DNA from 2 places in the Paenibacillus sp. GL_099_B genome. Region 2 is predicted to be linked to the other one. Evidence: riboswitches for the same ligand, from Rfam matches in the RefSeq annotation. Region 2 holds a riboswitch; the other holds the start of a gene.
What was found. A riboswitch is a leader RNA that binds a small molecule or an ion and turns the genes downstream of it on or off. The one in region 2 is predicted to bind ZMP and ZTP.

Region 1 (16,224 bases), 3.1 Mb from region 2:
CTTAACAATGGTGTGGAGATGCCTATTATGGGTTTTGGTGTTTATCAAATTGCAGATCAAAATGAATGCGAACAAAGCGTTTACGATGCCATTATGGCAGGATATCGCCTGATTGATACAGCTGCCTCATATCTGAATGAAGAAGCCGTTGGTCGAGCCATTAAACGAAGTGGTTTCGCAAGAGAAGAGTTATTTATTACTACGAAGCTTTGGGTTCAGGATACTGGATATGAAAACACTAAAAAAGCATTCGAAAAATCTCTGGAACGATTGCAATTGGATGTGTTGGATCTGTATTTGATTCACCAGCCATTTGGAGATGTGTACGGCTCTTGGCGCTCAATGGAGGAATTGTATCGTGAAGGAAAGGTCCGTGCCATTGGGGTTAGTAACTTCCAGATGGATCGTCTGATCGATTTAATCATTCATAATGAGGTAGTTCCTGCAGTAAACCAGGTTGAAACACACCCGTTCAATCAACAAATCGAGAGTGCTGCATTTATGAAAGAGAATAATGTTCAGATTCAATCCTGGGCACCTTTCGCTGAAGGAAGAAATGATCTGTTCCAGAATGAAGTATTGGTATCCATCGCGGAAAAGGTGAATAAATCCGTTGCTCAGGTCGTGTTACGCTGGTTGACACAAAGAGAAGTCGTTGTAATCCCGAAATCTGTTCGTAAAGAAAGAATTGTTGAGAACTTCAATATCTTTGACTTTGAATTAAGCCAAAATGATATGGAATCGATTACTGCATTAGATACGAAGCAGAGTCTGTTCTTTTCTCATAACGACCCAGAAATGGTGAATTGGCTCGGTACACGTAAACTTGATATCTGACCATTCGGGGAGATCATTAAGTTCCTTTTCATTGAAGCTTTCATATAGAGGCAAGCAATAAGAAATATAACCAAAAGGAGCCGAAGTAATATACGGCCCTTTTTTGCTTCGGTGAGATAAATCAGTTATTGTTCAACGATGATTGCCACTCGTATATGTTATTTTATTTATTTAAAATAGGTATTTCCCCCAGTAGGTTCTTCAAGTTAATTGAATCCCATGGCATATGCTCAGTTATACCCAATCCCACGACATCTGTTTCTTCGGACAGTTCTTTGAGCAGATGAAGGAGCTGAGGGATTTGCAAGCTTCCTGCAGGAGAGAAAGTATAAGGTCCTTCAGGATTCGCGAATAATAACGAGCGAAAAGCCTTAGGATCAAGCACATCTAGATCCAGATGAATAGCCAGGTGCTTAATACCGCTTTCTTTGATCCACTCTTTGATGGATTCTGTACTTTTCGTTAATTCTTCGGCTCCGGCAGTTTTAATGCCAAGTCTTTGAATCATTTCTGTATCTGATTCTGCAGTCGTTATACCTAATCGTTCAAACGCTTCTGAGATTAATTCGCTTTCCTGTTCTGTAGGTGTTGCCAACCCTGCGATAAAGACATTTTCAGGTTTTAGAGGGATTTTTACATGTTTTGCAAACTCTTCATCCCCTTCTCCCAAAAGATTGCCCAGAGGTAGCGTATGTCCGTTATCATAACCCACGTAACCAACCAAATCACTGTGCGCGTCGATCCAGATCAAGCCTAATTCTCCATTATATCGTTCATTTAAATAGGCAAACGGAGCTTGTTCGACCAAGCAGTCCCCACCAAACATGACGATGCGGTCAGGCTTGTGAGCATGAATAATATGCTGGGCTGCTTCCAATTGTTCAATGAGCTGTTTTCTCCCATTTACACCATTCTCGTTTTCCAGTGGAGTTCCATCATATGCTTGTACAGGAACTTGAATCAGTGGTTGATCATTATCAGGAGCCAGCCAGGCAAGCAGTTCCGCCCCAAAAGAGTAGTTAGGGTTATTTCCCCCTTGCCATTGTGGCATTAACAGACGTATTGTTTTTTGATTCATGTTTTTCTCTCCTTTACTTCAAAGTAAGGTTAGTATAAACTGAACGCAAATCAAAAAGTAGTACGCACTATTATGACAGGTACTACCCGAAAGGATAGCATAAATATGAGCATGGCTGAATATCAAGGTAAGGTTAAACATATTCAAGATACGCCTTTTGGCTATACATTGTCTGTCATTGGCGGCAAATGGAAAATGGTCATCATTTATCTTTTGGCAGAAAACCAACCTGTACGCTTTAATGAACTGAAAAGACAAATTGGAGCGATTACGTTTAAAACACTGAGTTCACAACTAAAAGAATTGGAAGCGGATGGTATGGTCGAACGCAAAGAGTATCCTCAAGTCCCTCCTAAAGTGGAGTACAGTCTGACCGATAAAGCGGAAACGTTATTGCCCGTTCTGGAAGGTTTATGTGAGTGGGGTGTACAAAATCAAGGTGAAAGAGGTGTGTCGGAGGATGATTAACTTTAGAAATAAAACCTATCGCTGTACCTCGGAAATTGTCATGAGCTTACTTAGCGGTAAATGGAAAATTTCTATACTCAATCACTTAACTAAAGGTCCCATTCGGTTTAATGAGCTACAGCGACTTCTTCCTGACGCAACCCAACGCATGATTACGATGCAGCTCAGAATGCTTGAAAGTGACGGTCTGATTATTCGCAAGGTCTATCCGGTTGCACCGCCAAAAGTAGAATATTATTTGTCCGATCTGGGCGAGGAACTGGCCCCCATGCTACAGATGTTGTGCAAGTTTGGCACGACTTATATCGAGAAATTCCCCGACGAAGTATCTTGCGACAATAATGACTCTCGCTGCGACATCGCTAATGTAAATTAAAATAGTCGTAATTAGACGGCAGCAGCTCTGTACGAATACGCTGCCGCCGTCATATCATCTGTCACAAATGGTTTAAGGCATTACAACACCAGAAATTGCGTTCCATACCCCTTGCCCGAAACCAAAGCTGTTTCCAGCTCCTCTTGATCTCCTTTGTCCAATAACACCACATTTTCGGGATACAGCTTGCCTAACAAAGCCCATTGTACAAGTTCATTTCCGCCTGTTGAAATGACATGGACTCCATTATCCGTATTTGTCACCAATCCGGAATGCGACAGAATGTCTGCTACCTGATGAATGCTGGTCGATGTTCGCTTCACAGTAGCATCCTTGGAATGGTTGTTCTTTTCAGGCCGATATGAAAATCGATGTCCCCTGAAGAGCTGACCGAGATCCACACTAGATTCTACACTAGTTGATACATGACCTTCCCTCTCCAGTCTGAAACGCAAGGTCGTTCGATCTGAATCTGTATTCTGAAGCAACCGAGCGATGGATGGAAGATCACTGTGATCTTCTGAAATGTGAAAGTGATCCTTGCTGCCAAGTATACCCGTTCCTGCTTCGTCGCGTGGTGCAGCATAATAATCGTCATATTCATATTCGAAAGAGATGGCAACTATATCTTTTGTATCTTCAGTCTCAATGGTTTGTACCGAATGCCACTTCAGAAGATAACGTGCAGCCGTACCAGCCGACTCTCCCAAGCCAGCTGGCAACACGGTTCCCAAAGGATATTGAAAGCCATAACCTGCAGAGGTCAAACCCGAGCTAAGCACACTCTGTGCATATTGAACAATCGCCTTGTGAGTTAATTCCTTCCCGAGCAATTGAGTTAAAAAGACCTTACGGGCAGGCTCCAGAAAACGTAATCCCTTGAATTGCGTGTGTTCCTTGACTTCAAACGGTACTTGTTCCCAATTGGAAAAAGGAAGTAATGCATCCCGCAGCAAAACAAATTGGTGCAAGTATTCATTATATAACTGCATAACTCTTGGTCCCCCATCTGGACCCCAAACCTGAGCAATAGCTTCCGGTATCAGGGTATGACCGTAGCAATGGCTTCTAAATTCCAGCTCTCCAAGGGTTTTCGATCCATATTGCGCCAGTGCCTTCTTATCAGAATTAATCTCTCGTGCCCAGAGAACCAATTGTTCACCAATGCGTGCCGCCTGTGCTGTAAGTTCAACACCCGCTTTATCCTTCAAAGCCAACGGTCCAAGCGGTAGTGATGAAAGATCACCGGAGATCGCCAAATTGGCCTGAAGGCTGTCCAATAACACCGAAGGATTACCATCTATCGGTTCGCCAAGCTGAACCAGTATGGCCTCAAGCAATTTATCCAGCTCTATGACGACCTCTTTTGCTCTATATATTCCGTCGGGCAATTTCCAATCCAAAGCCGCATTCTCGCCTGGTCCAATCGAGTCTTGTGGATATGTGCCAATGAGAGTCTCTACATCTATTGCGTTTCCCCATACGATCCGTTTATCTTTCAAGTGAAGTTGATACTCTGGCATTTTTCCCACCCCTTCAGTACGATTTTTATATTGAATGACAATTCAACATGCCGTTCGAATGTTAGATTATCAGGTTCTCTAATCGTTGAATAGTACGCACTTTTTTGTATGATCCGATCATTTTTGTGTCGTAGGATACTTTTTGATCCTGCAAAATAAAGGTTCAAATTGTACGACAATGCATCAAGTTTCCGATCCTGTGCACTAGAATGAAATACAAGCATTTCAAAAAGAGATGCCCTGGCTAATCTACATTAGCGTGGGCATCTCTTTTTGTTCAACGACCTACTTTACAGCTTATGAGGCCGTCTTAAACTATTTGGGTACTTTACAACGTTTCGACTATTCTCCGCGAACAACACGAAAACCCTGATCCGGACCAAAACCATTTGCATCGAATTTGCCTCGAAAAGCGATCTCGTTATTGTTAACACCGCCGATCCAGCCCCCGCCCTTCACAACCCGAAATGAAGCAATTTGGCTCTCAGCATCGCTGTACCAGTCCCAGCACCATTCTCGTACATTGCCAGACATATCGTAAATTCCAAGCTCGTTGGGCTTTTGGGTACCAATCCATTTGGTTTTGGTTTTGTTGCTCTCTATGGCAGGCCAGTTCCAGTCTCCAGTTAAGATTTTGTCCCCGGCGTTCTTCCAATACCATGCGACTTCGTCGGCGTTGTTGCTGCCGCTGTATGTGTAATTCTTGCTCTCCTGACCTCCACTTGCGGCATATTCCCATTCCGCTTCTGTAGGCAGTCGGTAACCGTTAGCTCCCTCATTAATCGTTACTGTCCATTTTATATTATCGTTATCATTCTTATTATTCAGGTCTTGGGTATCCTTATCTATGTTGTAATGAGGCTTCAAGCCCTCTTGTATACTACTTTGATTGCAATACTCTACCGCGTCATACCAACTCACCATTTCTACCGGTAATTGATCTCCTTTGAATCCAGAGGGGTTATTTCCCATGATATCTTCCCACTCTTTTTGAGTTACCTCATATTTCCCGATATAAAAGTTCGACAGGGTCGCATTTCTTCCAGCAAAATTGGACTTGTTGTTCTTAAACGTACCACCTCGCACGAATACAAGGTTATCCTTCGGTTCGGGTTTATCCTGCGAACAAGCACTAATCACTAGCATTGTTGCTATTAAAAAGAACATTACTAGCTTTCTCATTGAACAATCTCCTTTAAGCTTATGGGAAAATGATTGGCTATGATACCTGTCTTTCACATCCGGCAACGTCGAAGACCGTTTGTCTGACTGAAACGGCCTTCAACATATCCGGACTGTTGGTAGAACTGAGGAAAAGGCATTGAGCCAGTCCCTAATGTATAAAAATCTGTTTTACTTTCATTAAACGAATCACCGTGGTTTGCTTACCACACCGTTACGTTGGAACTTCCGCTACTTTGATATCCTTCTGTCGCTAACACCTGGTATGACCAGCTGCTACCCAGATTCATTCCTTTGCTTGCCCATGCGTTCACATGGTTGCTGAATGTAATAGCAGAGTTAACCCCAGTCGCTCTCTTCGACTGCCTTACGCTCCAGTACTGGGCAAAGGTTTGTGTGCCGTCAATAGAAGGTGCGTTGTATCGCATTGTTGTATAGATGTCATAGGTTCCTCCGTCACTGGTGACGGTACCTTGAAGCGTTCCCGTTGGTCGATACGTGCCCCAGCTATCTACGACGTAATATTCAATGAGTGCATTTCTTGTCCACCCGTAAAGTGTCAAATATCCATTACCGGATGGAGACCAAACCCCAGCATTATAGTTAATTGTCCGGTTTGGAGATCCGACATTCCAGCCTTTACCGACAACAAAATTACCGCTATTTTGCCATGTCACACTGTAATTTCCACCTGATCCATTCACGGCATTGACCGTGCCGCCGCCATCGGTCCAATTTTGCCAATAATCTGTCGCTGCACTTGAGGTTGCTGCAAACACGCCAAAACTCATGGAAGCCGCAAGAATGACCGTCAACATTTTTTTACTAAATTTAAACATACTCTACCTCCCAATATGATTATATTTGCCCGTTCTACTGTTTTCGTCTGATTCTCGGTTGAAGTTCTCAATTACCATTTGATTCAATTCTTTTTTTTACTTTTACCTCCTTTATGACTAAATTATAGAATGATAGCGGTTACATATAAACCTGACAAACTAAAGATTAATCTCTAATATGTTTAGATTTATGTCTCCTCTCCTTCTAAAAATCGACCTGTACCTACAAGAAAACAATATGCAAAAAGCCGCCCAGAAGGGCGGCAGAGAAAGTAATAATGAGGGTATTAGTGGTCGATAGACCACACATTTAAAAAATCATTTTAGCAATACAGACCAGTCAGGGTCTTTGTACCTTTTATCTACAACTCGTCTTACCAGGATAAGTTCCTCCGGGATGTGGTCTAACCCCGTGATCCGGAATTCATAAGGCTGCTGCGTATCGCGATTTCCCATACTAATAAATCCCTCTCTCCAATTATCAGTAAGCGTATTTTTTAAGGTTGAGACCCCCCTCTTACTAACGTCATACTGCTTGCCTGCTGAATCGTATGCTTTCCATTCTTCATTGTTTATTTCATTATCCATTTCCCCGTAGAACGATACGGCCGTTTCATATGTGGCATCAGGGTTTTGTGAGTCCTCAAGCGACGTCCCAACCAACTCTATGCGATCTGTTAATATTTTAAAAGATTTGGGTTCTATCAGCTCCGATGGGCTAAAGGAAATTTTGCTGCCGTCTATTTCGGCGACCGAGTAACCATCCAAAATAAAACGATACGGTTCATGCTCTGGCAAGTACTTGAAAATATAACTCCAACGAATCTTCCCGTCTCCAATGACTGCATAATCAGTAGACATCAGACTAACCATGTCACCATTCTTTCTCGAATTTACCGAATGAATTTCTTCATTCTCTATGGTTTCAAAGTGAAAGCTCAACATCTGCTTTTCCCATAAATCATCGGGTGACCTTGCCATTGCAGCATCATTAAGTTCAGTCTCCAGTTCAAAACGGACTCCTTGCACCATTCTTGTTAACCTCTTTAAAGTGACAGTCATTCCGTGTGGCGTTGAGTAGCTACCTGACAATTCTTCTATTTTCGTTTGCTGGTTAGCCTCTCTCATATCTATATCAAAGCTAAAGTTCCAATCTCCTTTAACAGAAGGCTCGTTCCTGTTGCCAAGCGTCCCAATATTCCCTTCTATTGTAATCTTGTCTGTTTGCAATGGCTCATTGAAGAAAGCAACCATATAATAAAAATCATTTGTGTACCCCATATCGTACATGGTGTCTAATTCTTTACCGTTAGCATCTTTGATTGTAATGTTGTTCAGATCTCCAAGGAGTAACTTATCGCGATCGTGCTTACCTTTTTTATCAAAGAGTTGAAGAGCCATCGTCACTCGTGTAGGATCTGCAACAGCTTCATCAATTACCAGCGTATAACCTTTGTCCTTTACTTTGATATGAGGATTATGCACTAGTCCCAATTCTTGTGCCCGCAAAAGTCCAATATCTGGGTTATCCTTAGCAAATAAAGACCGGATCATCTCACCAAATGTTGGCACGGAATAAATCGAAACCGCTCCTAGGATGAAAAAGAGTGCTATAACTGCTGCTACCCATCTCCATCGTTTATGAGGATATCTCTTTTTTACATTCTGCTCAGAAATGGAGGAAAGTGCGTTCTCCATAGCAAGTTGTACTGTATCAGGAATGATCAGGTCTTTTCTTTTAGTATTAAATAATTGCTTGAGCTCACCGTCAACCGGATCATGAAAATTCATATTTGCCCTCTCCTTCCCCTAGAACGAGCTCGGATAATTGTCGTCTGGCCCTGAATAATCTTGACTTTACTGTTCCTTCAGAAACTTCAAGCACTCTAGATATTTCCTTGACCGATAAATCCTCGATATAAAAAAGTGTCACGATGGTTTGAAGCTGTTCCTCCAATTCGTCAATTACCTCAAACAGCTCAATTTGTTCAAAATCCCCCTTATATGATGTCTTTCTCATATCATAAGGGACAAGGGATACTCGCTTTTTTTTCTTAATAATCCGATTACACTCATTGATTAAAATCCGGATAATCCAAGTTTTAAAATAAGTGGGCTCTTTCAGTGTATGTACATTAGAAAAAGCTTTGGCAATGGTCTCCTGTATCGCATCTGCACAATCTTCATCCGTTTTAACAATTGATCTTCCTATAACAAATAGGCTTTGTTGAACAGCACGTATTAAAAATACAAAAGCTTCCTTATCTCCTTGTCTTGCAAGTTCTGCTTTTTCTGATAAATCCACCAATGCTCCCCCTTTCCTCTCATTCCTTCTATTCATTAGATCATCCTATACTCGGTTTGGTTCACAGGAAAACACAAATCTATTTTCCAATTCTACCCCGTATCTTTTTACGAAGTTGATTCGTTTACAAAGAGATACTATTTCTTTCTACGGAGGACTAATATTATGGAAATTTCAAAGGGAGTCGAAATGCTCCATCTGGACTATCATGGGAATGTGATACACCCTATTCTTTTAAAGGGTCAAGAAATGACTATTCTAATAGACACTGGTTTTCCAGGTCAATATGAGGATTTACGTGTGGCAATGGATAAAGTTGGCGTCTCGTTAGACAAACTAAAGGCGGTGATTTTGACCCATCAGGATGTCGATCATATAGGGAATCTACCGGAGATTTTGCAGACGCATGGTAACGCTATTAAAGTATATGCACACGAACTGGATAAGCCGTACATCCAAGGGGAACTGCCTCTTATAAAAGATGGTCACCTGGAGAATCCGCCAAAGGGCACAGTGAACCATACCCTAATAGATGGTCAGGAACTACCGTTTTGCGGCGGAATTCGCGTTATTCACACGCCTGGGCATACACCTGGTCATATCAGTCTTTATTTGAAGGAAAGTAAAACTCTCATTGCCGGGGATTCAATGTACAGTGTAGACGGTATGCTTGGGGGAATTCACGCCCCGACTACACCGGATATGAACGCAGCAAAACTCTCGTTAAGAAAGTATGCAGATCTCGACATTACATCTGTCGTTTGTTACCACGGGGGATTGAGTGATGTCAATGTGAAAGATCAGATAGCAGCACTCATCCAAGATTAAAGTTTCAATATACACTTTTGGAGAGTATCATTCGGTTATTCTAAAACCAGTCTGCTCATTTTGCTGTCAGTATAAATCATAAAGACGATTCTTCAGGTGCTCGCCACCCGTGGAACGTCTTTTTTCGTTGAAGAGAATAAGTAAATCATTGGACATTTTTGTTGCAAACCCATAATTGTTCGTATACAATAAAACAAATTAGTTGTTCTATAAATATAGAACAAGAAAGACGAGGGAAAATTCGAGCTATGAACTACAAAGTGGAAGTTGATTTCGCACCCATTTATGAATGTGTAAGTAGCCTGACGGTTTTCATGAGCAAACAGAATCATAATGCTCTGGATGCTGGAAAACTATGGGTCAGAGAAGTGCAAGATCGGTTCGCACCTGCCAAACTGCAACAAATGCGGGAGACGATGAAACTTGTAGATGATTTTAGCCTTGCACCTTATATTTGGAGTTGTCCTGGTGAACGCTCAGTGAGTGGTTTTTTGGATTGGCTTGAAGACCTAACCACAGGCCAGCTATATGACATCGCTGCTAATGTGAAGTTGTCCGTTCCCTCCAATCTCCCGGAACTGCGAAGCCGGACATCCGAAGCGCTTCGTGAATGGAATACCCACTATTTCAGCCAAATTGATTCGTCGATTATCGAAGGTCTCGCCTTAGAAGCTGAAACCAGACAGTCCAGTCTGAACGGAACCAATGACCTAGTGGTCTATGAGGAGGCAACGGAAGGTATGCGTCTATACCCCACCCCTCTGCTCAAACAAGTGATTCTAATCCCTCAATATCATGCTCGTCCCTTTGTCACCTCAGCCATCTTTGATGAAGTGATCTTCACCAGTTACTCTGCCGATATTCTCCCACCAGCAACGGGCCGTCCTGAACATCGGTTGTTGCGCCTAACACGAGCATTGTCCGACGAGACCAGATTATACATCCTCCGTCTGTTGGCTGGAAGGCAGTTAACATTCACTGAGATCGTTAGCGAGGTTAAACTTTCTAAGAGCACAGTACACTACCACCTGATTTCATTGAGGGCAGCGGGGCTTGTCATCGTGCATTATAATCAGAAAACTACCTCTTACAGCTTGCGTCTGGAAGCACTCAACAAGCTTTCGGAACAGATTTCAGCTTATATTGAAGAATGATGATAGTGCCCTTTAACTTACGCACACGGAGGAACATCCATGCTTAAGCGCAGTTATTATGGTTTACTAGCTACTGTCACTCTGAGTTCATTTGGTGACGTATTTGGTCTTCTGGCTATGGAATGGCTTGTCTATGAAATAACCGCATCTAAGATGGCCATGGGTGCGATGGCACTAAGCTTTAGCATTCCAGAAGTGGCCATTCGGTTGCTCGGCTCGCCGTTATCCGATCGGTTACACCGAGGGCGGTTCATGGCAGTCCTTGCTTCTGTTAGGTTGCTTGCTCTCTTATTACCGCTGAGTCTGGGACTCGCAGGCCACTTGCAATTATGGCACCTTTTTCTGGCCGCAGGACTAAGCGGGGCATGTTCTGCCCTGTTCATGCCCACCGCAATGGCAATTGTTCCGGGAGTATCAGATGAACGCAAACTGGTGCGTGCATTCGCGGTAATCGACGGCTGCCGTAATGCAGCTGCTTTGTTGGGCCCAGCCTTAGCCGGAGCTCTTACTGCCGCCGCCGGGGCGTTGCCAACGCTTGGCATCAACGCCGTTTGTTACACCGCCGCCATTGCCACGTTACTCTATCTGCCCACAATGCAGAAGCCAGTAGCAGCTAAGGCGTCCTTTTCAATTAAGGCTTATCTCAGAGATATTCACGAAGGTTTCTCCTTTTATCGTAGTTTCCCGGCCATGCTCTCGATTATGGGAATGGTTTCGATCAGCAACATGTCTTCTGTAGCGATCTGGACGATGATGATTCCTTTTGTTCGTGAAGTGTTAGATCGGGATGCCGCTGCAATGGGCACACTCACCACTGCTTCTGCATGTGGAACATTAGTAGGACTATTGATCATCTCGTGGATGGGTGAAATCAAAAGACGACGGACAGTCATGCTGTGCAGCCTAGCCGCCATTGGGCTTTTTAACGCCTTACTGGGCCTATTCCCGAGTTACCCGTTTGCACTCGTTGCCTTATGTGCCGCTGGTGCAGCAGGACCTTTCTTTGGTTCTCTCAGTTCATCTTTACATGGCACACTTGTCCCCGGACCCCTGCAAGGCCGAGTTAACTCAATACGGTTCCTCATTGGTGGCGGACTGCAGCCTGTAGGTGCTTTTGTAGGTGCAGCGGTTGCAGAACTATATGGTATTCCTTTTTTATTCTTGTCTTTGGGTCTGCTCCCCTTGCTTTGTTCGGCCGCCGCAGCTTTCCTTCCAAACCTGAAGAATTTAGATGGTGATTTATCTACTTTACAGAATAGAACACAAATTAATTCTCATAACAAGGAAATTAACACATTATAGGAACATCATTTTTTTTAAAGAGGTGAATCTCTGGATTAGTTGTGTGTATCCGCTTTAGCTGATTTTTAATCTGCCAATCGGATACATACCGCATAAAAAAAGAACGACAATCCCTGCTAAGGTTTTGTCGTTCCTCTTTCAATTGAAATCTCTTCCCTACATCTTACAAGCTACAGCAGTTCGAACTGAAGCTGAGGCTCAGCTATCTCAGCTTTCCCTTCCGGCTGTTCGGCGCCATATCCCAATTCTAGTACCGCAGCAATCCGCTCGTTGCCCAGTACGCCAAGAGTTTCAGTACGACTCCTGTCATACATCCAGTCATGCAACGTGCTGCGCACACCCAGGCCCTGTTCATGGGCAAGCAAACGAAAATTTTGGATCAGACAGCAGACTGCTGCAAAGTCCTCTTCCCGCTTATGATGATCCGCCTCTTCCTTCACCAAGACCAGAAGATAGGCTGGAGCGTGCTCCTGCAATCCCTGCATGAGTTTCCCATTACGGTTATCGGCAAAAATAAATCGCCACGGCTCACGAAGTCCATCATTTGGCGCCCACACGGCGTGATTGAGCAATTCAAGGATTAGCTCCTGCGATACCGGTCGATCCAAAAAATCTTTTGGACTGTGTATGCCTCCTTGCAGATCGGACAATTCCATTTTTACATCCTCCCCTCTACGTAGTCTGACCCTGAAATACAGTCCACTTTTGCTCAGCTGGTGTTCTTTTCCGGCTTCTTGGCGCTTTGTCGTAATATCCCATATGAAGAATGCCAACAAATCTTTCATCCTCACGCAGTCCAATTCCTTTGAAAAAGCCTTTATTCTGAATCATGGACTCTGTATCCCACAGCATTCCTAACCCTTGTTCCCATCCCAGCAGTTGGAAGCTCTGCATCACCCCGCAGGCTGCCGCATAATTGCGGTCATTGGTCAGACGATCCGGTCCTACAGTCGACATAACAATGACGTGAGCAGGAATATCGGTAAACCTCTTTTTAAACACATCCAGCAGTTTTCCCGGAATCAACTTGCCGAGCTTGCTCTGCGACATCTGTTCCAGCATGCAGTCAACCAACCGTTTGCGTGCTTCGGGAGTTCCGGCATAAACAACACGCCATGAGCCAGCTTCAACAGTTGGTTGAAGCCGTGTGGCCTTGTGCAGCAATTCAACCACCAACTCCTGTTCCACCGGTGTAGAATTACATTTACGAATACTTCTGCGTTCCCTGATCAATTCTGCCAGACTCAAGTGTTTCACTCTCCTTCAGTTTTTCTGGATTCCATATCCATGCTGCTGTCTTGAAGAAATTGATGTATTATTTTCAGCTCCGGTTCCGAATATTTGTCCAAAGAACGATAGAACCGTTCAGCCTCAAGTACATGTAAACGTTCATGCAGTTCAAAGATCTTTTTGCCTTGCGGTGACAACCGGAAATAGCTCTCCTTCTTGTTGTCATTCATTTTCGTACGTTTGACGAATCCTTCCTCCAGCAGTTTGTTGCCGATCTTGGTAATACTTGCTTTGGACAAATTCATCGCCTCAGCAATACCCGTGTTGTTAATAGGCTCATGCTTGCCAATGCAATCTATCATATGAACCGCGGTCAAATGCTGAGGGATTTTGTCCATGCTTTCCCGCTGGGCGATACTTAGAAAATGTTCAATTTCCGTATCTTTGTGATTCTCGTATACATGTAAAAACCGAATAAATTGGTCATACAGTAACTGTTTTGTTCGATCGTTTGAATCCATTCAGCTATCGCTCCTTATTTACTTATAAACAATAAAAAACCCTTAAATGATCAGTTTTGTTCACTAATTAAACATTAAATGATTTACTAGTTAACAATATATCACGAGTGATAACAGTTATCAACTATATAACGAAGATTGGGGCTACCAGGGAAACTAATAACCCATACAAATCAAAGAGAGATCCATTAACTATTGAACAATTCTGCTTTTTCAAGTACTATCAATCTAAACAATTTAAACGATCATATGTAACTGGCGAACACGGTGAACCGTGAGGGAGCATATGGTTTTGTAATAAGCCGTACGCCTGGGCAGAGGTAAGGAATATTTATTTCCTTGCCTCTTTTTTATGTTGAAAGGGCGATGTGAAAATGAGTACTGACAAACTGATCTTGAATGGACAAACGGTAGCGGATTTTATGAAGGAAGACATGGCCTCGAAGGTTGCCATTCTTAAGGAAAAAGGCATTCAGCCTAGTCTCGCTACAATTCTCGTCGGAGATGATCCTTCTTCAGCGACCTATGTGCGGATGAAAGGAAATGCTTGTGCTCGTTTAGGCATGCATTCCATTAAGGTCGTTCTTTCTGCGGATACCACCACGGATGAATTGATTCAAGAAATTAACAAGCTAAATGATGACCCTTCCGTACACGGTATTTTGCTTCAGCACCCTGTCCCGAATCATATCGATGAAAGAGCAGCTTTTGATGCCATTAGTATCGAGAAGGACGTTGACGGTGTAACGACCCTCGGTTTTGCACTTAATGCTTTTGGAGACGCAGAATTCCCTTCCTGTACACCACAGGCTATTATGCGAATTCTGGATTTCTACAATATTCAGATCGAGGGCAAACATGCGGTTGTCATCGGAAGAAGTCCAATTCTGGGCAAGCCTGTCTCAGCCATGCTGCTAAACCGGAATGCAACGGTGACGACTTGCCACTCCAAAACCGTGAATCTGGAGGAAATTGTGAAGCTTGGCGATATCATAATTGCAGCCGTGGGCAAACCGCTCTTTGTTAAAGGCGACTGGATTAAACCAGGTGCTGTCGTTATTGATGCAGGTTATAACAAAGGCAACGTCGGAGATGTGGACTACGAAGCTTGCTTTGTTCCTTCTTCAGCAATTACACCTGTACCGGGCGGTGTTGGTCCTGTAACGATTGCGACGCTCATCGAACATACGATTAAATCTGCCTACAAGCTATCTGAAAATGCATAAATGGATTAGCCAAAAAACAAGGTCCCTCCAGTTGACGAGGGGCCTTATTTGTCTTCGAATAAGCTCGAATTGAAAATAAGAAAATATATATATCTTTTTTTCTCTTTTTACAAACGGACCATATCTATATTATTATGAACAAGGCTTAGGAAGGAGATAAACATAACTTGAAACCTTTAGTACAGTTCCTGCATTTCGGTTATCATCAGGCGATGAGTTGCATTTTTCCTGTGGCGATCTTTGGAACGTTGGCCCTTTCTAGCGTAATTCAGATACCCTTTCTTTATCGCTATGATGCCATTCTGCTTGTATTATTAGCAGTACAATACCTTATGCACCGGAGCGGATTGGAAACACGTGATGAAATCAAAGTCATATGTATATTTCACGTGATTGGGTTGGTACTGGAGATGTATAAGGTATGGATGGGTTCCTGGTCATACCCTGAGCCTGGGTATACCAAGCTCTTTGGTGTCCCCCTTTATAGCGGATTTATGTATGCAAGTGTAGCAAGTTTTATGTGTCAAATATGGCGCAGATTGCGTATGGACATGACGGGCTGGCCTGGGTTTGCATCTTCAGTTCTGTTAGGTGGAGCTATCTATATCAACTTTTTCACACATCATTTTATTCCCGATTTTCGTTGGTGGTTGACCGCTCTTGTATTTATTGTTTTTCGAAAAACATGGATTATCTATCGGGTACGATTAACTACCTATCGAATGCCGTTAACACTCGCTTTTATCATCGTAGGTTTTTTCATCTGGACCGCTGAAAATATAGCTACATTTTTTAACGGCTGGAAATACCCTGACCAGCATGACTCCTGGCAACTGGTCAGTTTTAGCAAGATCAGTTCGTGGTTCCTTTTGGTGATTATTAGTGTCATCATTGTTGCCCAACTGAAATATGTCAAAGCCAATCGAAAATCATGAGTAGGAGGATACAATGGAAGACTTTATTTTGTGGTTGAAATATGTGTTATTAGGTATCGTACAAGGGGCTACAGAGCCTATTCCGGTTTCTTCAAGCGGACATTTGATTATCGTTCAACGATTGCTTGGCATGGAGCAGAACGGATTATCCTTTGAAATTTTGACGAACACCGCCTCACTGATTGCCATTATGTTTATCTTTCGGGAAGATATCAAAAAAATTATTGTAGGAGGCTGGCGGTTCCTAGTCTCTCGCAATGCGGAGTACAGAGCAGATTTTATGTTTTGTCTATACATAATCATTGGTACCCTCCCTGCTGCGATCGGGGCTGTGCTATTCAAGGATAAAATTGAAGAAATATTCACTTCTGTTTATACGGTTGCGATTAGTTTACTGATCACAGGAATTGCGCTGTGGCT
Region 2 (16,224 bases):
CTGGCCAGGGCCGCTTACGCTTGTGCTGCCGGTTAGGCGAGGGGCGGTATCCCCGCGGGTTACCGCCGGTTTGGACACGGTGGCCGTGCGGATGCCGGATCATCCGGTGGCCTTGCAGTTGATCGCGGCGGCGGAATGCCCGGTCGCCGCGCCGAGCGCCAACCGCTCCGGGCGGCCAAGCCCGACACTCGCAGCACATGTGCGCGAGGATCTGGCAGGCCGCATCGGCGGCATCGTGGACGGCGGCCCCACCGGGGTGGGCGTCGAGTCCACGGTGGTGCAGGTCGGTGACGACGGTACCGTCACCATCCTGCGCCCTGGCGGCATTACGGCGGAACAGCTGTCCGCCGTTGCCGCCCGTGTCGCCACGGACCCGGCGCTGCTCGCCGAGGGGCCCGGTGGCGATGACAGCCCGGCGCCGCGCTCGCCGGGCATGAAGTACACGCATTACGCGCCTGCAGGTGCGCTGTGCGTGGTGGAGGGGCCGCCCGCAGCGGTGGCGGCCTGGATCAGCGCCGCCCTCGCAGAGGCGGCGCAGCGCGGGGAGCGCACCGCGGTGCTGGCGTTCGCCGAGCACGCGGAGCAGTACCGCGCCGATGCCGTGTTCTCGCTGGGCGAAGCCAGCGAGCTGGAGGAAGCAGCGCGCCGGCTGTACGCCGCGCTGCGCAGCTGCGATGAGCAGGGGGCCACATATATTTTGGCCGAAGCCTGCTCGCGCGACGGGCTGGGAGCAGCCGTCATGAATCGGCTGCTCAAGGCGGCAGGTCACCGACTCATACAGGTCGGTAACCGATAGCTCCCGTTTTCCCATAATATCGCTATGAACATTTTCCTCTGGCACCCGCCCTCTAGCCACGACTTACTATTCCTTTTTTTTGAATGGTAGGAATGCAAAAGTCTTCTCAGGTTATGTTTATGTCCTTGTCCGCATATGGTGTACAAGAACCTTTACGTGACTTGGGGGTATGGGGATGTGGGATGTGTCTGCCCATGTAGGGCAGTTGGTAACCATTTTGATTATGGCCGTCGCTCTCGGACTCGACGCGTTCTCACTCGGCATTGGGATTGGCATGAAGGGCATTCGTCTGAGAGACGTATTGCGAATCAGTACCGTTACTGCCCTGTTTCACATCATCATGCCGCTCATCGGCATGTATACGGGCAAATACGTCAGTTCCCTGCTTGGTGACATTACGACGTATGCAGCTGGCGGTCTGCTGGTCCTGCTCGGTGCCCATATGATCTTGAACGCTTTCCGGGAGGGAGACACCAAACTGGTGGATCATCGATCTCTGCTCGGTGTGATTCTGTTCTCACTGAGTGTCAGTGTGGATTCGTTTTCCGTTGGAGTCTCGCTCGGCATGTTCAGCAGTGATTTGGTATTAACGGTACTGGCTTTTGGTGTCTGTGGTGGCGCAATGTCCGTTATGGGTCTGCTGTTGGGCCGGCGTGTAAGCCAAAATATGGGGGATTACGGTGAAGCGGTCGGCGGAGCGATCTTGCTCGCTTTTGGACTTTTGTTTATATTTTAAAAAACGACGTTAACCATGATTACAGCCTAGTGCAGTCTTCAATATATAGTTAAGAGGTTCGTTGGTTCAGATTGAGTTTCAAACATGATTCGACAACATTTGCAAAATGGGGAGGCTAACCACAATGAAACATATTTTGTTTGTATGTACAGGGAATACATGCCGCAGCCCCATGGCGGAGGGACTTTTACGTAAACTGGCGTCTGAGCGGGGCATTCAGGTGGACGTTCGTTCCGCAGGTGTAGCCGCAACTACGGGCATGCCGATTTCCCGTCATGCTGAGGCTGTATTAAAGGATCACAACGTTGAGGGACCACCGCATTCGACGCTCCTTAGCTCGAACCTGGTCGGTTGGGCCGATCTGATTCTCACGTTGACACGTAGTCATAAACAGCATGTCATGCAGGTTTTTCCTGACTCGGTACACAAGACATATACCTTGAAAGAGTATGTGGAAAATGACGAGCAAGTTCTGAATGATCTTCAGGAACTGGACAGCCTGTTCGCGACATTGGAGATGAAGCGTGCGCTCGGTCAGGCAATTTTGGCGTCTGAACGGGAGCGGGCGATCGAGATCAGACAACGCATTCCGAGCTTTGATATTTCGGACCCGTTTGGCGGAAGTCGTGACGATTACAACATAGCCGCGGCAGAGATCCGGACTGCGCTCGACAGACTTTTGGACAAGCTGGATTAATTTGAATCGTTTAATCAGTCGCAGCTAACGATGGACTTCCATATAAAAACGGACACGGGATGTAAATTACCCGTTGATTTTAGACGCAGGTTGTTTTATGATGAATGGGAAAACAGGGATCCGGTGTAACTGGCGACGAAGTGGGCATAACCACGATGGAGCACCGGAACAAACGGCCGGTCGCCTGGGCAAAAGAGCAATTCTGCGTTACCCGCAGACTGCTCTTTTTTTCGTCTTTCATCTGATTATTCGCTATAATAGTACCTGAAATGCCATGCATGAATACCAAGGGCAGCCTAGAGGAAGCCGGGCATGATTTTATCGGGAGGCGATAGGATGACTATTGAGTTAGATTCGGAACAACCCGGATTGCATGAACAGACCGCATCCATTCTGCGTGAACTGGCGCTTGCCGGACAGCTTGGACCTGGACAGATCGTTGTGATCGGTACAAGTACAAGTGAGGTTGCAGGCAAACGGATTGGTACAAGCGGTGCGGTTGAAGTAGCGCAGCAGCTTCTTGCGGGTATACGCGAGGTGCAGCAGGAGTTCGGTTTTGATGTTGTATTCCAATGCTGTGAGCACCTGAACCGTGCGCTGGTTATGGAGCGTTCACTGTTTACACGTCTTGGATTGACTGAAGTGGGTGCAGTACCCGTGCCCAAAGCAGGTGGTTCCATGGCATCCGCAGCGTATCGCTCGCTGACCGATCCATGTCTGGCTGAACATGTGCAGGCCCATGCGGGACTGGATATTGGGGAGACGATGATTGGCATGCACTTGCGGCATGTGGCAGTACCCTTCCGAACAGCACTCCGCTACATCGGTGATGCTCGTGTAACTTCAGCATTGACCCGTCCGAAGTTGATTGGCGGCGAGCGCGCAGTGTATCGTATGGAAGAGCAACCAGATTCGACATTTTGTGACTAACGTATAAACCGAAACGATTGGTTACACTCCTGACTTCGATTGCATCACCATCTTTCGATCGCTGTTATCCCCAGATTTTTTTGAATCCCTTATATAAGGGGAAATCCGGTGATAAAGGCGAACGCTCTGCTTCTCCAGATTGGTGTTGCACTCTCCGTTTTCGTGTAAACATGATTTCGCTTTATAACTTCACTTATAAACTGGGAGGAATTTAATCATGGAACAATTGCGCAAGAATGACCCGGCAGTACTGGAAGCGATGAATCTTGAACTGAAACGTCAACAAAACAACATTGAGCTGATCGCGTCCGAGAACATCGTAAGCGAAGCGGTTATTGAGGCAATGGGATCTGTACTTACCAACAAGTACGCTGAAGGATATCCAGGCAAACGTTACTACGGTGGTTGTGAGCATGTCGATATCGTTGAAGATATCGCGCGTGATCGTGCCAAAGAACTGTTTGGAGCAGAACATGTAAATGTTCAACCTCACTCCGGTGCACAAGCGAACATGGCAGTATACCTTGCGGCTTTGAAACCAGGTGATACCGTTCTGGGTATGAACCTTGCGCATGGCGGACACCTCACACATGGTAGCCCGGTTAATGCTTCCGGATTGCTGTACAATTTCGTGGCTTATGGTGTACAAGAAGATACATTCCTGATTGATTATGATGAAGTGCGCAAAGCGGCATTTAAACATCGCCCTCGTATGATCGTTGCAGGTGCAAGTGCATATCCGCGTATCATTGATTTTGAAAAGCTTGCTTCCATCGCCAATGATGTAGGTGCTTTGTTCATGGTGGATATGGCTCACATCGCAGGACTGGTAGCTGCAGGCTTGCATCCAAGCCCGGTTCCACATGCGCATTTCGTAACGACAACTACACACAAAACGTTGCGTGGACCTCGTGGTGGTATGATTCTGTGCCGCAAAGCTTGGGCAGCAGCGATTGATAAAGCGGTATTCCCGGGTTCCCAAGGTGGACCTTTGATGCACGTGATTGCTTCCAAAGCGGTAGCATTCGGTGAAGCACTGCAACCTTCGTTCAAAACGTATGCACAAAACGTGGTAAAAAATGCACAAGTATTGGCTGAAACGCTGATTGCTGAAGGATTGAACATCGTATCCGGCGGTACAGACAACCACTTGATGCTGATCGACACACGCAGCGTGAATATCACAGGTAAAGAAGCCGAGCATGTACTTGATTCCATTGGCATTACCGTGAACAAAAATGCAATTCCGTTTGATCCAACTAGCCCGTTTGTAACGAGCGGTATCCGTATCGGTACACCTGCAGCTACTTCCCGGGGTATGAACGAAGAAGCAATGGTAGCCATTGGTAAGATTATTGCCAAAACATTGAAAAACCCTAAAGATACAGCCAAATTGGATGAAGCCCGTGCAGAAGTAACGGCGCTCACCGACCAATTCCCACTCTACACTGACCTTAAATACTAAAAAAACTTGCTCGTGCTGTTTGTATTTGAGATGTTCTTAATGTAAACATGCAGACGGAGCAAACCGAAAGAACCTGAAGAAGCGTAGCGCTCGCCTTTATCACCGGAATTCCACCATTTATTAATGGATCAAAGAAATCTGGGGATAACAGCGATCAGAAGGTCATTCTGTTTGCGGAGCTTCATTAGTGTTTACAGATTTTTTAACATTCAACTGACATAACAGCGAGAGCAAAAAGGACCGGAAGACTCATGTTTCCGGTCCTATTTTTATAGGATTCGGTTTTCTGTAATGATTAAGTGCCCTTTGATGGTGTAATTCGGTGTAGGTGATGATATAATATACAGGATTTATCGGGCCTATGAATGATGATTAGGCATATTTGGTAATGCTGAACATGAAGAACATACCGGAGGGACAAATTAGATGGGAAAATTAGTAATATGTGATCACCCTTTGATTCAACACAAACTGACGTTTATACGCGACATGCGTACGAATACGAAAGATTTTCGTGAATTGGTGGATGAAGTGGCTACACTGATGGCTTATGAGATTACAAGAGATGTTGAGCTGGAGACTATTGATGTACAGACACCAGTAGCTGAAACACAAGGGAAAGTAATTTCTGGACGTATGCTTGGGCTGGTTCCGATTTTGCGTGCGGGCCTTGGGATGCTGGATGGTGTTGTTAAATTGCTGCCGGCAGCAAAAGTTGGACATGTAGGTTTGTTCCGTGACCCGGAAACCCTGCAACCGGTTGAGTACTACACCAAGCTGCCTACAGACGTTACAGAGCGTCAGTTGATTGTCATCGACCCGATGCTGGCAACTGGCGGTTCTGCCATTGCTGCTATTGACGTGCTCAAAAAACGCGGCTGCACGCAAATCAAAATGATGAACCTGGTTGCAGCTCCTGAAGGAGTAAAAGCTGTTCAGGATGCGCATCCGGATGTAGACATCTACGTTGCTGCCCTTGACGATCGTCTGGATGATCACGGCTATATCGTTCCCGGACTGGGAGATGCAGGAGACCGTCTGTACGGCACTAAATAAGCATATTGCATGCTGAATAGAAAAGGGGCTTTGCTTCAATGTCCAAGAAAATTAAAGTCATGACGATATTCGGGGTGCGCCCGGAAGCCATCAAGATGGCTCCGCTTATTTTGGAACTGCAGAAACATCCCGAATCTATTGAATCGATCGTTTGTGTAACTGCACAGCATCGTCAGATGCTGGATCAGGTTCTTGAAGTATTCGATATTCATCCAGACTACGATCTGGATGTGATGAAAGACCGCCAGACGCTGAATGAAATTACGATTCGTGTGCTGGGAGGCCTGGAGCCGGTTTTGCGTGAAGCAAAGCCGGATATCGTGTTGGTTCACGGTGATACGCTGACAACGTTTGTAGCCAGCTATGCTGCGTTCCTACAGCAGATCCAGGTGGGGCATGTGGAAGCGGGCCTTCGAACGTGGAACAAGCTCTCTCCATACCCGGAAGAAATGAACCGTCAGTTAACCGGGGTGCTTGCTGACTTGCATTTCGCGCCTACCGACTGGTCGTCTTCAAACCTTGCCAAAGAAAATAAATCGGAGTCTAGTACGTATGTCACAGGCAATACGGTAACAGATGTGTTTCAATATACAGTACGGCAGGATTACACACATCCGGTACTAGATTGGGCACAGGGCAAGCGTCTTGTGTTGATGACAGCTCACCGCCGTGAATCCCAAGGCGAGCCTCACCGTAACATTTTCCAGGCCGTCAAACGGATTGCCGACGAGTTCGAGGATATTGCCATCGTGTATCCGGTGCATCTAAGTCCTGCTGTGAAGGAGCCGGCTCACGCGATTTTGGGGAATCACCCCCGTATTCAACTTATTGATCCACTAGACGTAGTGGACTTGCATAACTTTTACCCGCATACTCACTTGATTTTGACAGATTCAGGCGGTTTGCAGGAAGAAGCGCCTTCGTTTGGGGTGCCTGTTCTCGTCCTTCGGGATACAACGGAGCGTCCGGAAGGAATTGAGGCTGGAACACTGGAGCTGGTGGGTACCGAAGAGGAACGTGTATATGAGCGGACCAAAGCTCTGCTTACAGACGAAACACTGTATGCAAGCATGAGTCAGGCTGCCAATCCTTATGGTGATGGACATGCTTCGGGAAGAATTGTCAATGCGATTTTGCATCATTTTGGTGTGAATAGTGAACGTCCGGAATCATTTCACAGAAAATTCAAAAAATAATTCATTTTTTCTGATGGATTAATAAAGGGTACAGTATACAGTTAAACTGTACGGTTTACGCGGGTTTATGGGCTCTGATGGCCTGTAATCCCGTCGTTTCCCCCTTTAAAACGCTAAAATCATTCAATTGACAAAGGCTCTCATCATTCAGTAAAATTAACTGGGATTGCAAGGGTGGCGTGGAAAATGGCCGATTCGAACAAACCAAATTCATCCCGTAACCATGATGATAATGTGTGGAAAGCAATGGGGCTCGTGACAGCTTTTGGAATCGAGATTGCCATTCTCGCTGTTGCCGGATATTACGTTGGCTCCTGGTTGGATAAGACCATCGGGGGTAGCGGAATATGGATCGCCGTAAGCGTTCTCTTTTTTTTGGCAGCAGGCGGCGTAAGCATCTACTTTATCGCGAAAAAATTCATGGGGGAAAGTGATGAGTGAACTAACCAGATACCGCAGAATGATGACTGTTTTCATCATGTACTTTCTTATGATTTGTTTTCTCGCAGCGGCCTTTATGCCACGTGTGGAGACAATTGCTTTGGGACTGGCCCTGGGTACAGGAATTAGCTGGATCAATGCATTTTACCTGGGCTTCAAAGTAAGGAAAATGTCTGATGATGCGGCAGAAGGTAACTTGAAGCGTGTGAACCTGGGATTTTTGACAAGAGCGGCACTCGCAGTGCTCGGTATCTTCATATCGATGCGCTTTCCGCAGTACTTCAATACATATGCGGTTGCAGGCGGTCTGGTCATTGCACAATTTTCCTTACTGATTATAGGGATCGTCTATTCCCGCAGAGCAGAATGATGTTAGGTGCTGCAGCTTTCAAGTCGAGAAAGGGGTGAGAAAAATATGCATGAAGCTCCAATTATTATGCTTGGCGGATTTCGACTGGATCTATCGGTTCTGTTGATGCTGGTTGTTACAGGTGCACTTGTTTTTATTTTTGCTGTACTGGCAACTCGGAGATTATCCGTTGAAAATCCCGGCAAGCTGCAAAATTTTATGGAGTGGGCAGTAGAATTCGTCCGCAATCTGATTTCCAGCACGATGGATATGAAGAAAGGGAAACATTTTATCTCTCTCGCTCTTTCCATGATTATGTTCATTTTTGTAGGTAATATGCTAGGTCTTCCGTTTCAGGCGGTTACTGAAGTTACGGAGGTTAGTCAGGCGCAGGTGTTCAATCAACCGATTGTCACTGCTGTTGATGCGTTTAACGAAGCGCATGCCAAGGACCCTGAAGCACATCCACACGTTGAACTGGCTTGGTGGAAATCACCGACAGCCGACTTGTCTGTAACGATGGGACTGGCACTAGTAGCATTCCTGGTATCTCATGGACTCGGATTATTCCGTAACACAAGAGGATATCTCCAGCATTATCTTAAACCGTTCGCCTTGTTCTTGCCGATCAACCTGATAGAGACGGCATCCAAGCTGCTAACACACGGAATGCGTTTGTTCGCGAATATCTTCGCGGGCGAGGTACTGATTACAACAATCCTGAAGCTGACCACGTTCAAAGTGTTTGGTGCCATTGCAGCGATTCCGTTGCTTATGGTGTGGCAGGGCTTTAGTATCTTTATCGGTGCGATTCAGGCATTTGTATTTGTAATCTTGATGATGGTGTACATTTCACAGAGCATCGAGACGCATGAAGAACATTAAGTTTCAAGCCCTACGAAGATTTCTTCACCAGGCTGAACAATAAAAATTCGATTTATAATTTTAAGGAGGATATACAAATGGGAGCAATGGCATTAATCGCAGCAGCAATTGTTGCAGGACTGGGCGCGTTTGGCGCAGGTATTGGTAACGGTATGGTAATCAGCAAAACGGTGGAAGGTATTGCCCGTCAACCGGAAGCAAAATCCACTCTTCAAACAACAATGTTTATTGGTGTAGGTCTGATCGAAGTATTGCCGATCATCGGTGTGGTACTCGCGTTCATGTTCTACGGTATGGCTTAATTAAATTGATACAGGTTTGGCGGGGAAGGCCATAGCCATCCGCGCCTTCTTTTTAGGTAATGTCCGCGCTAGTGGATGATGGTTTCAAGGATACCTCCAGGAAGGAGTGAACAGATTGAGTTTCATATGGGAAAATACGCTTCTTGCGATGATTGCATTTGTAATTTTATATTGGCTGCTTAGCCGTTATGCTTTCGGTCCTTTGTTCTCCATTATGGAAAAACGTCGTGAACTCGTGATGACGCAGATGAATGAGGCTGCGCAGACTCGGGAACAGGCCATTGCCTATGTGGAGGAACAAAAACAGGCTCTGGAGCAAGCGCGCAAAGATGCTTACGACATCATTGAACAGTCCAAACAAACGGGCGGCAAACAAGCCGAATCGATCCTGGCTGATGCGAAAGCGGAAGCTAATCGTCTCAAAGACGATGCTGTACGTGAGATTGAGAGTGAGAAGAACAAAGCGGTCGCAGCGCTTCGCAGCGAACTGGGTACAGCTTCCGTTCAAATCGCTTCCAAGCTGATCAAAAAAGAAGTTGAGAACGGTCCTGCACAAGAGGAACTTGTGAACCAATACCTCAATGAGGTAGGAGGCCGACAATGAGCCGCGATACGATTGTTGCCAAGCGTTATGCGAAAGCATTGTTCGAAGTTGCTCTTCAGCAGCAGCAGGTACTTGAAGTTGAACAGGAACTGCGTGCGGTTGTCAGTGCATTGACCGGGGATGCTGATATCGAAAAATTTATCGTATCTCCCAACATCTCTGAGGAAGCCAAGCAGCAGGTAATTCATTCAAGCCTTGATGGCAAGGTGTCTGACCCTGTCCTTCGCACCGTCCTGCTGTTGATTGAGCGCGGACGCGTTGAATTGCTGGAAGCTCTGCTGAATGATTATCTGAAGATCCAAGGCGTTTCGCTCGGCATAGCTGATGCGCGCGTCTACTCGACTTATGCATTGAATGATGAAGAAAAAGAAGCGGTTGCCCGTGAATTCGGTGGCCGTGTGAATAAAAAGATTCGTATCGAGAATTTTGTTGATCCGACTCTGCTGGGCGGATTGAAAGTCGCCATTGGCGATACGATCTATGACGGCAGCTTGGCTGGCAAGCTCGAACGTCTTGAGCAGTCTTTTAACAGACGAGTACAGTAGATTGGGGTGAGGACACTTGAGTATCAAACCAGAAGAAATCAGTACATTAATTAAGAGCCAGATCGAACAATACAAAACCGATATCGATGTAGTCGAAGTCGGGACAGTTATTGAGGTCGGTGATGGTATCGCTCGTGTATACGGACTTGAGAACGTAATGTCCAACGAGTTGGTTGAATTCCCAAGCGGTGTTATGGGACTCGCCATGAACGTGGAAGAGAGCAACGTCGGTGTCGTTATCCTGGGACCTTACTATGATATTCGTGAAGGCGACCAAGTAAAACGTACTGGTCAAATCATGCAAGTGCCTGTTGGCGAAGCATTGATTGGACGCGTTGTTAACCCGCTCGGTATTCCAGTGGATGGCAAAGGGCCAATCGCTACAACGGAATTCCGTCCGGTTGAAGGTAAAGCACCAGGCGTAATGGATCGTAAATCGGTTCATGAGCCGATGCAAACAGGGATCAAGGCTATTGACGCAATGGTACCAATCGGTCGCGGACAACGTGAGTTGATCATCGGTGACCGTCAAACAGGTAAAACATCAATCGCGATTGATGCTATCCTGAACCAAAAAGGCAGCGGCATGAAATGTATCTATGTTGCTATCGGTCAAAAACAATCTACAGTTGCACAAGTCGTAGAAACTCTTCGTCGTAAAGGCGCAATGGAGTACACGATTGTTGTAACTGCGGCAGCATCTGATCCATCACCACTGTTGTACATCGCACCGTATTCCGGTTGTTCGATGGGTGAGTACTTTATGTACAAAGGTGAGCACGTTTTGGTTATCTACGATGATTTGACCAAACAAGCTTCCGCATATCGTGAACTCTCCTTGCTTCTTCGCCGTCCACCGGGTCGTGAGGCTTATCCGGGTGATGTCTTCTACTTGCACTCCCGCTTGCTGGAGCGTGCAGCGAAGCTGAATGATGAGCTTGGTGGTGGTTCTTTAACCGCACTGCCGTTCATTGAAACACAAGCTTCCGACGTATCTGCTTACATTCCGACGAACGTAATCTCCATTACGGACGGACAAATCTTCTTGGAAGCTGACTTGTTCAATGCTGGACAACGCCCGGCGATCAACGTAGGTATCTCCGTATCCCGTGTTGGTGGTTCTGCTCAGATCAAAGCGATGAAAAAGGTTGCAGGTTCCCTGCGTCTCGACCTCGCTCAATATCGTGAGCTTCAAGCGTTCTCCCAGTTCGGTTCCGATCTGGATAAAGCGACTCAGGCTCGCCTGAATCGTGGTGCTCGTATGATGGAAATCCTGAAACAGGGTGTGAACCAGCCTTTGCCTGTAGAACAACAGGTAGTCAGCTTGTACACAGCGGTTAAAGGATTCCTGGATGAAATTCCTACAGGTGATGTGACTCGTTTTGAACAAGAATTCCTTGCGTTCATGGAGAGCAGCCATCCTGAGATTCTTCAATCCATCCGTGATACTAAAGAATTGACTGCAGACAACGAGAATGCTCTGAAGGGCGCTATCGAGAAGTTCAGAAAGAGCTTTTCTGTCTCCGTCTAAATAGATGATATGCAGTTGCGGAGTTGTTTAACCGATTCCGCATGTCTGCATGTATAACTTTGATCTATCAAAAAAGATGATGCTTACGATGTAGTTTTGACTCTGTCAAAACTAGTGGTGATGCTTACGAAGTAACTTTGGCTTTGCCAAAGTTTTGAGGTGGTGAAATCATGGCAAAAGGCATGCGCGAAATTAAGCGGCAAATTAAAAGCGTACAAAGCACCAAGCAGATCACCAAAGCAATGGAGATGGTAGCTGCTGCAAAACTGCGTAAAGCGCAGGAAAAAGCGGAAGCAGCCCGTCCTTATTCGGAGAAACTGAAAGAAGTTGTAGCTAGTATTGCATCAAGCACGCAAGGCATACAGCATCCGATGCTGGAGAGCCGTCCGGTCAAAAAGACAGCTTACCTGATCATTACATCGGACCGTGGTCTTGCAGGTGGATACAATGCGAACGTTTTGCGTCAGGTTAATCAGACGCTCAAAGAGCGCCACAACTCTCAGGATGACTACGAATTGTTCGTCATTGGACGTAAAGGACGAGATTACTTCAAACGTCGTGAAATGGCGATGGCATCCACAACAACGGATCTGTCGGATTCGCCTTCATTTGCAGATATCAAATCCATCGCACATGAAGCTGTTCATGGGTTTGAGCTGGCTGAGTTTGATGAATTGTACATTTGTTATAACCGCTTTGTGAATGCGTTGACCCAGATTCCTACGGTAGAAAAACTTCTTCCGATGGAAACACCTGAGGTAACTGCTGCGGAAGGACCAACGGCAAGCTACGAATACGAGCCGTCTGCTGAGGCTGTACTGGAGGTTTTGCTTCCGCGTTACGCGGAGACGCTGATCTATGGTGCGCTTTTGAACGGTAAGGCGAGTGAGCTAGGCGCGAAAATGACGGCGATGGGTAATGCAACCAAAAATGCATCCAAAATGATTAACGAATTGTCATTGACCTATAACCGTGCCCGTCAAGCGGCGATTACGCAGGAGATTACGGAAATTGTAGCAGGTGCCAACGCAGCACAAGGCTAACCGTTTTTTATTAATGAAGGCTTGCAGTGCAGAGATAACAGAGAACGGAACTTTATTTCTGCAAAACTAGCAGGCTTGTAGGAGGGGAACGTTAAGATGAACAAAGGACGCGTTGTGAGCATCATGGGTCCGGTTGTTGACGTCGAGTTTGATCGCGGCGGTCTGCCGGAAATCCTCAATGCCATTACGATCACTACAGTAAGCGAAAGCGGCGTAAGTGTGAATCTGACACTCGAAGCTTCGAAACATCTGGGTGACAACCGGGTACGTTGTATCGCGATGTCCTCCACGGACGGACTCGTTCGTGGTATGGAAGCCGTAGATACAGGAGCTCCAATCTCTGTACCTGTTGGGGAAGCAACACTGGGTCGTGTATTTAACGTACTCGGCGAAGCTATTGATACTGGCGGCACTGTAGCTGCTGCACATAAAAATCCGATTCACCGCTCGGCTCCTGCATTTGATGAACTGACTACCCAGGCTGAAATGCTGGAGACAGGAATCAAAGTTATCGACTTGTTGGCTCCTTACGCCAAAGGTGGTAAAATCGGTCTCTTCGGTGGTGCCGGTGTAGGTAAAACCGTAACGATTCAGGAATTGATCAACAACATCGCACAGGAACACGGCGGTATCTCCGTATTCGCAGGTGTTGGTGAGCGTACACGTGAAGGTAATGACTTGTATCACGAGATGAGTGATTCCGGCGTTATCAACAAAACAGCAATGGTCTTCGGACAAATGAACGAGCCTCCAGGCGCACGTCTTCGTGTAGCCCTCACAGGTCTGACCATGGCGGAATACTTCCGTGATGAAGAAGGCCGTGACGTGTTGCTCTTTATCGATAACATCTTCCGTTTCACCCAAGCAGGTTCAGAAGTATCTGCCTTGCTCGGACGTATGCCTTCCGCGGTAGGTTACCAACCAACGCTGGCAACGGAAATGGGTCAACTGCAAGAACGTATCACTTCGACCAAAAAAGGTTCCGTAACATCCATCCAGGCCATCTACGTGCCTGCGGATGACTATACTGACCCGGCTCCAGCAACGACGTTTGCTCACTTGGATGCAACGACGAACCTGGAGCGTAAAATTTCCGAGATGGGTATCTATCCTGCGGTAGATCCGTTGGCATCCAGCTCCCGGATCTTGTCCCCTGAAGTTGTAGGCGAAGAGCATTACAACGTAGCTCAAGGCGTTAAACGCATCTTGGCGCGTTACAATGAATTGCAGGATATTATTGCGATTCTCGGTATGGACGAGTTGAGTGAGGAAGACAGAGCGCTCGTTTACCGTGCTCGTAAGATTCAACGTTTCTTGTCCCAGCCTTTCCACGTTGCTGAAGCATTTAACGGTATTCCGGGTAAATACGTTCCGGTTAAAGAAACGGTGCGCAGCTTTAAAGAAATTCTCGAAGGCAAGTACGACGATCTTCCGGAAGCAGCTTTCCTCTTCGTGGGTACGATTGAAGAGGCAGTGGAGAAAGCCAAAACACTGGTATAATCTGAATCCAGGATTGTCCTTATGAAGCGAGCTATCCTTCGGATAGTTTCAGGAGGGATGGAATTGAGCACCTTTTTGTTGGAAATCGTAACACCTGAGCGTTTGGTATATTCAGAACAAGTGGATAGTATCACGGCTCGTGGTATTGAAGGGGAGCTGGGCATTCTGCCAGGCCATATCCCTATGGTTACACCTTTGCAGATCGCACCGATCTATATCAAAAACGGAAAAGAAAACAAACGCGTCGCTATTGGTGGCGGGTTTATCGAAGTCCGTAAAGATAAGGTAGTTGTCCTCGCAGAAAGTGCCGAGTTCCCAGAAAATATCGATGTGGACCGTGCGCGTGCGGCGAAAGAGCGGGCAGAACGCCGTCTCGGCAGCCAAAGCAATCAGGACCATTTTGATCATCGCCGGGCAGAGATTGCTCTGCAAAAAGCGGTTAACCGGATCAACGTATACGGCAAATAAACTATTCTTTGGAGCCTGGCGGCTTAGTCTGCCGGGCTTTTTTGAGTTTTCGGAACGTTATCTTTTCCAGTTACAGTAAAATATATGGACATTTTCTTCGGTTGAAGCACTTGATTTAACGGCAAATAAAGTTAATTGTATTCACCGTTTATGGGCAGTTGAATAGAATGTAGGACTAAAGTCGTGGCGATAATGATCACTGTTGGAACCATTTTTAACGACGGAAATCCAAATTATTTCCGAGGAAATGACAGGATCGATATCGAAATAACGCTCTTTTATGTCGTTTTAGTCACAAAATCCCGGCATTTTGAATTTAAAATATTATCGAAGTGGAAATCAATGTAATTGACAATGTATGATGAAAGAGCCTATATTCCATAGAGTCAGCAGATGCAGGAAGCTGCGTTGATGAATTCCATAGTCATTCACAGCCAGATTGTTGCTACTCCGTGATTGGGCATCCAGATTTCCTGTATTGCAGGAGTAAGTCTGACAGTAGGCTCAGTGTGTTGTGTTCAAGTCATTCCATTGTTCTAACAAGTTATGGATGCCAGGCATAATTATGCTGATCGCTGCAACAAATGTGGAGGTAATGAATATATGGATACTGACCTGACGAATCAGTTGAACCAGACATTAAGTACGAATGGCTTAGTCTCGATTATCGTCTCTCTTTTATGTATAGCGTTGTCGTGGTGGGCTTTGCAGAATCTCAAACTGGATTTAATCATCAGGCAGCCACGAGGAGCACAGGGAAGACTGTTACATTTACTGTTGGCCATTATACTTGGGCATGCTGTTTCAGGCTTTGTCATTGACTATTTGTCATGGACACAAATGTTGCGCCATTTGTTTTAATGTTGAGATGGTTGGTTAATCATCTGTTAGGTTCTTCAAGCAGTGCAATGTCGAATAACATCGATTAATTGTGTTAACAATTAGAGTATGAGTTGTCGGCAAAGGAATTAAGAAAAAAGTGTGACGTGGAATTGGATGAATTTGAGATGTTTTATGTAAAAATGCTTGTATCGTACAATTCAACAATGTTATGATGGAAGTTAGGGAATTCACAATTGTTCACTTATTTTGTGGTTATAAACGGGATATCCGGTTGAATCCGGCTAATAATCATCCCAATCTGTCTGTTCAGATGCTTGCTGGCCTGTAAGGCATTATATTTACAAGTCGGAGGGCATCATGCAACGCACGTGGTATCATCGATATGGATTATAAACCAATTCTTTTCTGAATAGACATCAAGGGCATTATTTGCCAGGCTATGTCGAAATTCCACACACAGCAACAGTCTTTTCTATTACAGAAGGGCTCACGTATTCCGGAATGAAGAAAAGGGAATAAAAGCGCGGAGGGAACCATGATGAGCAAATTTATCGTCCGCGGTGGCAAAAGGTTGACCGGAAGTGTCAAAGTTAGCGGCGCTAAAAATTCTGTTCTTCCGATCATCGCTGCCTCTCTCTTAGGGGAAGAAGGACAAAGCGTTATTATTGACGCTCCTCCTCTAGACGATGTGATGACGATTAACAAGGTGTTGGAATCGCTGGGAGCGGGTGTTACATACCGGGACGAAGTGATTACCGTAAATGCGGAGAAACTTACTTCCTGTGAGGCACCGTATGAATGGGTAAGTAAAATGCGGGCGTCTTTTCTGGTCATGGG

Region 1: linked by a shared signal. The riboswitch ahead of AC3ITG_RS15495 (bifunctional 5,10-methylenetetrahydrofolate dehydrogenase/5,10-methenyltetrahydrofolate cyclohydrolase) and the one ahead of AC3ITG_RS29510 (TIGR01440 family protein) in region 2 are both predicted to bind ZMP and ZTP.

What each region holds. Positions count from the first base shown of each region.
Region 1 covers NZ_CM174430.1:3,383,743-3,399,966, reverse strand. Annotated here, with positions in the region: gene AC3ITG_RS15570 (aldo/keto reductase) at 1-837, shown strand, start outside; gene AC3ITG_RS15565 (arginase family protein) at 1,001-1,915, opposite strand; gene AC3ITG_RS15560 (winged helix-turn-helix transcriptional regulator) at 2,021-2,383, shown strand; gene AC3ITG_RS15555 (winged helix-turn-helix transcriptional regulator) at 2,424-2,759, shown strand; gene AC3ITG_RS15550 (hypothetical protein) at 2,840-4,282, opposite strand; gene AC3ITG_RS15545 (formylglycine-generating enzyme family protein) at 4,625-5,464, opposite strand; gene AC3ITG_RS15540 (glycoside hydrolase family 11 protein) at 5,668-6,303, opposite strand; gene AC3ITG_RS15535 (DUF4179 domain-containing protein) at 6,622-8,094, opposite strand; gene AC3ITG_RS15530 (sigma-70 family RNA polymerase sigma factor) at 8,081-8,608, opposite strand; gene AC3ITG_RS15525 (MBL fold metallo-hydrolase) at 8,774-9,436, shown strand; gene AC3ITG_RS15520 (ArsR/SmtB family transcription factor) at 9,685-10,590, shown strand; gene AC3ITG_RS15515 (MFS transporter) at 10,630-11,892, shown strand; gene AC3ITG_RS15510 (nitroreductase family protein) at 12,063-12,548, opposite strand; gene AC3ITG_RS15505 (nitroreductase family protein) at 12,565-13,149, opposite strand; gene AC3ITG_RS15500 (MarR family transcriptional regulator) at 13,146-13,643, opposite strand; ZMP/ZTP riboswitch at 13,885-13,966, shown strand; gene AC3ITG_RS15495 (bifunctional 5,10-methylenetetrahydrofolate dehydrogenase/5,10-methenyltetrahydrofolate cyclohydrolase) at 14,018-14,869, shown strand; gene AC3ITG_RS15490 (DUF817 domain-containing protein) at 15,037-15,804, shown strand; gene AC3ITG_RS15485 (undecaprenyl-diphosphate phosphatase) at 15,818-16,224, shown strand, end outside.
Region 2 covers NZ_CM174430.1:6,454,515-6,470,738, reverse strand. Annotated here, with positions in the region: gene AC3ITG_RS29525 (L-threonylcarbamoyladenylate synthase) at 1-796, shown strand, start outside; gene AC3ITG_RS29520 (manganese efflux pump MntP) at 972-1,532, shown strand; gene AC3ITG_RS29515 (low molecular weight protein arginine phosphatase) at 1,657-2,229, shown strand; ZMP/ZTP riboswitch at 2,345-2,426, shown strand; gene AC3ITG_RS29510 (TIGR01440 family protein) at 2,566-3,159, shown strand; gene glyA (serine hydroxymethyltransferase) at 3,377-4,624, shown strand; gene upp (uracil phosphoribosyltransferase) at 5,051-5,680, shown strand; gene wecB (non-hydrolyzing UDP-N-acetylglucosamine 2-epimerase) at 5,719-6,876, shown strand; gene AC3ITG_RS29490 (AtpZ/AtpI family protein) at 7,063-7,317, shown strand; gene AC3ITG_RS29485 (ATP synthase subunit I) at 7,310-7,687, shown strand; gene atpB (F0F1 ATP synthase subunit A) at 7,733-8,551, shown strand; gene atpE (F0F1 ATP synthase subunit C) at 8,629-8,853, shown strand; gene atpF (F0F1 ATP synthase subunit B) at 8,969-9,457, shown strand; gene AC3ITG_RS29465 (F0F1 ATP synthase subunit delta) at 9,454-10,002, shown strand; gene atpA (F0F1 ATP synthase subunit alpha) at 10,019-11,533, shown strand; gene atpG (ATP synthase F1 subunit gamma) at 11,704-12,576, shown strand; gene atpD (F0F1 ATP synthase subunit beta) at 12,673-14,076, shown strand; gene AC3ITG_RS29445 (F0F1 ATP synthase subunit epsilon) at 14,140-14,544, shown strand; gene AC3ITG_RS29440 (DUF1146 family protein) at 15,148-15,405, shown strand; gene murA (UDP-N-acetylglucosamine 1-carboxyvinyltransferase) at 15,926-16,224, shown strand, end outside.